One region of the Scytonema hofmannii PCC 7110 genome, then DNA from elsewhere that is predicted to be linked to it. Evidence: riboswitches for the same ligand, from Rfam matches in the RefSeq annotation. Region 1 holds a riboswitch; the other holds the start of a gene.
The links. Region 1 has a riboswitch for cobalamin ahead of WA1_RS42865 (sirohydrochlorin chelatase). Riboswitches for the same ligand answer to the same signal wherever they lie in the genome.
Positions count from the first base shown of each region.

Region 2: linked by a shared signal. The riboswitch ahead of WA1_RS13505 (DUF1636 domain-containing protein) and the one ahead of WA1_RS42865 (sirohydrochlorin chelatase) in region 1 are both predicted to bind cobalamin.

Region 1 is NZ_KQ976354.1:10,146,484-10,148,885, forward strand. It holds gene WA1_RS42865 (sirohydrochlorin chelatase) at 1-930, opposite strand, end outside; cobalamin riboswitch at 969-1,170, opposite strand; gene argS (arginine--tRNA ligase) at 1,285-2,402, opposite strand, start outside.
Region 2 is NZ_KQ976354.1:3,177,431-3,179,832, forward strand. It holds gene WA1_RS13495 (hypothetical protein) at 1-468, opposite strand, end outside; gene WA1_RS58665 (DUF6932 family protein) at 605-871, opposite strand; cobalamin riboswitch at 1,070-1,212, shown strand; gene WA1_RS13505 (DUF1636 domain-containing protein) at 1,236-1,682, shown strand; gene WA1_RS56905 (hypothetical protein) at 1,901-2,071, shown strand; gene WA1_RS13510 (iron ABC transporter permease) at 2,154-2,402, shown strand, end outside.

The DNA.
Region 1 (2,402 bases):
ATGGTGGTTATGAGCGTGGGAATGCTCGTGTCTGTCTTTTGCTAAAGCAGATAGACGGAATTTACACATCTCACAATTCATTTGTACTTGTTCTAGTTGGGTTTCAATTTCTCTTTCTCTCAGTACGGAAAGGAGAACCGGATGCAATCCCATTTCTGGTAGACAAGTTATGGAAATATCTGGATATTGCTCTTGCTGTTGGGCGGTGATATTAAAGATTTTTTTCACTAATGCTCCTGTAAATAGGAAGTATGGCAAAACGATGATGCGTTTGGGTTGGTAAAGTCGTGCGCGGCGAAAACCATCTTCTAATCTGGGGTGGGTAATGCCGATAAAACAGGTTTCAACGGTGGAGTAGCCGCTTCCTTCCCAAAGAATGCGAGCTAGTTTACATACATCTCCATTGGCGTCAGGATCGCTGGAACCGCGCCCAACAAATAAGAGAACGGTATCAGAGCGAGATATTTGTTGGGGGTTATGTTCGGTTTTGTCAAGTTCAGCTAGACGCGATCGCCACAATTCTACAATCGTAGGAGTAATACCAAAATGACGCCCATAGTGAAACTTTAACTGTGGATGTCGCAACTTAGCGCGATCTAACTCATTTGTGACATCAAATTTATTATGCCGTGCAGCAAATAACAGTATAGGTAGAACTGTTAGTTCAGTATAACCTTGTGCTACACATTGGTCTATACCTTCCTGAATGGAAGGCTCGGTCAGTTCCAAAAAGCAAGGTAAAACGGGACGGGATGGATCTAAAGCTTGATAAAGAGTGGCAAAATCTAATAAAGCTTGCCTTCCTTGTTCATCCCTAGTACCATGCCCAACCATTAACAAAGGACGTTGTATTGGCAGGGGTGACAGTTTCAGACTTTGAGCAGTTGAAGATTCTGAATGAGAGTGATTTGGAGTGTTGGTAGTCAGCATCCAGTTGTAAAGCTCCCTTCCCGTGCTACGCAGGAAATAGAGTGAGCAGGTAATAAATAGGCGTTCTGGCTAACGCAATTTTGGATTTTGGATGCGTGGATTTTGGATGAGAATAATCCAAAATCTAAAATCTAAAATCTAAAATCCGTTTACAGCTGCGGCACAGCCCCGGACTTGCACCGGCGTTTCCCTATTCCGTTACAGTTCACGTTTGCTTTGATATCTTAGCTGATTTAAGTCAGTAGCAAAATACCGGGGGAGGGGAGATCTTCGTGCTCTTTGCGTCTTTGCGGTTCATTAAATAAATAATTGAACCACGAAGACGCGAAGGTCACGAAGAAATGTTTCCTTTTTTTACATTCTCTCTAAAACTTTGATTCCTAGTAAGGATAATCCAAGCTTCAACGTTCTCGCTGTCACATCACATAGTATTAGCCGTGATGTTCGCACGGGTTCTTCAGATTTCAGAACTGGGCAATTTTCAAAGAATTGATTGAACTTTTGGCTCAGTTGATACAAGTACTCGCACAAGCGGTTTGGTAGCAAATCTTTTTCTACCTCACTGAGGACTTCATCTAACTGTAGCAAGTGTTTGGCTAAAGTGAGTTCTACTTCTTCTTGCAGAATAATTGGTGCATCTGCTCTGAGTTTGTCATAGTCAATGTTACCTTCACGGCTGATGCCTTGAGTTCTGACGTAAGCATAGAGCATATATGGAGCCGTGTTGCCTTTTAAGGCTAACATCTTTTCATAACTAAAAATATAGTTACTAGTACGGTTTTGGCTAAGGTCAGCATATTTAACGGCACTGATGCCAACTAAGAGCGCGACATGAGCGATGAATTCTTCTGTTTCTTCTCGTTCGTCTTCTTTGAGTCTATGTTCTAAGTCTGTACGAGCGTGGGCGATCGCTCCATCAAACAAATCCTGCAACCGTACTGCTTCTCCAGAACGAGTTTTCAATTTCTGACCATCTTCGCCAAGTATTAAGCCGAAGGGGGTGTGAACAAACTCGGTATCGTCTGTAATCCAACCTGCTTTTCTTCCTACTTGAAAAATTTGAGCAAAGTGGTTTTTTTGTTCTGCACCTACTGGATAAATCACTCGTTGCACTTTCTCTACCTGAACTCGGTAGCGAATTGCTGCTAAGTCTGTGGCGGCGTAGTTATAACCTCCATCTGATTTTTGCACGATTAAAGGTAAGGGTTCGCCCTCTCTATTTGTAAAACCTTCCAGGAAAACGCATTTTGCTCCTTGATTTTCTACCAACAGACCTTGTTTATCTAGTTCTTCTAGGACTTCAGGTAGTAAAGTATTATAAAAAGATTCTCCCCTTTCAATAAAGGGAGCCAATCCTAACAAATCGTATATGACTTGGTATGCTCTGCTGGAAAGTTGACAGACAATTTTCCATGCTAGCAAAGTTTTTTCATCTCCCGCTTGTAGCTTGACAACTGCTTGATGTGCTGCTT
Region 2 (2,402 bases), 7.0 Mb from region 1:
ATAAACAACTTGTTGTTCCTTTCCCTTACGGGTATTAAATATTTGCGCCGCCACCATTTGCGCTATACACTGTCCTAACCCAACTCGGATATCATTATCTTTTGCCTCTACTATAGTCAGCACCGGAGCTGTAATCAGTGATTGATTGGCTGTAGCACTAAGTATAAAGTCACACGCTCCTGTTAAACCTTTAGAATCATCTACATTAAAAGTATTACCTGAGAAGTAACCTAGTTGATTATTAAAAATACGTCGGACTTCTAGCAAAATTGGTGTAATAATCAATTCAGACCTAGCCTTTTCTGTACTAATGCTAGCAGCTAAGTCCAAAGTCTCATCAAGAGTTTGCCTGAGACGCTCTGATGGTTCAACAGGTGCGATCGCACTAAACAGATGGGGAATATCTTCAACTGTCAACTCCAGAGCGGAGACTGCTTGCTCAATGTTTTTAAAGTCACTATATGACATACATATTGGGCTTTGAGATGGGCAATACTGCCTATTTTAGTACAACTAACTGGTGCTGGAGGGGATTTTATTGCTTAAATGACACCTTGCGATACGGCTGTCTTCTGTTAAGCTTCGCTTATCGCCTGCTCTCTAACTAGCTACTTGGGTTATTACACTTTACTCGTTGCACTTGCTTTTTCTTTATCCCATTTTTCAATAACTTTCTTGTATATCGAGCTTTTTGTCCAGCACGGTCATGATAGTTAAACAATCGAGGGGCGTTAACTCTGAGATAAACAACATCTACTGTTTCATTATCATAACAAGCATCAAAGTCAACTGGGTTTGATTTTATTGTGGTAAAGCTGCCATTTATATAAATTACTCTACACCCTGCTGCTTGTAAATCCAACATTGCCATTTCTCAGCCATCTATTAACAGCCTGCGACGCCTATTGTAACCGAATCTTTCTTTAAACTCCTTCCATTCAACTCAATACACTCCTGGTGGTAAATTACCATTGTCATCAAATTCAGGAATCATTCACTCACACCTTAACAAATATATTAATTATCTGCTATTAAAGTAAATCTTTTAAAGAAACTACAAAACTGTGATATTGTGAAAAAACGATTCGGTTCTAGTGGGGGTCAGCCACTAGAGGTAACGGGGAAAGTTCGGTGCAAATCCGGCGCTGTCCCGCAGCTGTAATAAAGGTTTTCCTTTTTAGTCAGAACGCCCACCGATTGGTTAACTTCTATTGATGCTCATCTACGAGGTATAGATGAAAGTGCAACATATGATGTTTGTTTGTACCACTTGCGTTAGTGTATGGCAAGGTGGAAAGCGAGTTGGCGTAAGTGGTGGTGAAAAATTCTTACAGCGATTGCAGGAATTGTACTCTGATTGGGAATTACAGTCAGAGTTTGAAATTCAGCCTGTAGAATGTATGAGTGCTTGCAATCGCTCTTGTGTTATTTGTTTTGCAGCAAGTAGTAAATACACTTATCTTTTTGGTGATTTATCACCAGATTTGCCTCTTTCAGCAATACTGAGTGTGTTGGAGTGTGCCAGTAAGTATTACACTCATCCGCAGGGGTTGTTGCCTTGGGCAGAAAGACCGGAACCTCTCAAAAAAGCGATCTTGGCAAAAATTCCTCCGATTGCTATGATAACAATTATTATTTTACAAGTGGTCGCTTTCACATCGGCACCCTCAATTCTTCTATAGTTCGTTGATAAATGCACTGTAGGGATTTGTCTACGGTAAAACTTTGAAAGACCAATTTAGACGCATTGGTACTTAGTTACAGCCATTTTCAGGTAAATAGACCACAGTCGTAGGGGCGCAAGGCATTGCGCCCTTACAAACGGTGTGGTTCATTTAGATGAAAACATCTGTAATTTACCTATTCAGCACAGAGAGTGGCTTCTAAAATAGTTGAATCAATGAGGAGAGAAATAGATACCCTGCGTGTTCTCAGTTGGAGAATTCAACTTATTATGTCTATTGAAGTGACTTGGGGGATATTTTGTAAGAGCGAGTATGCGAGCGCACAAAGTTCTAAGCTAACGGCGATCGCCCTTGGCGCAAGCCGTACCTGGCTTATCGCAAGCTAACATACTATCATAAACTTTCCTAACTTCCAAACTCTCTTTCTTTCTTCGCGTACTTCGCGCCTTCGCGGTTCATATAATTAAAATGCCATTTTTAAAAACCTCAAAAAATCTCCCCATACCACTACTCCTCTTCTCCACATTACTCCTAACCCTCATTCTCGCCTTCCTACTCGATATAGCCCTAGGTTCAGTTCAAATCCCCCTCAATCAAGTCATCAGAATCCTACTAAGACAACAACCAGAAAAAAACACTTGGACTAACATCATTCTCAACTTTCGCTTACCCAAAGCATTGACTGCAACCCTTGCAGGTGCAGCATTAGGAGTCAGT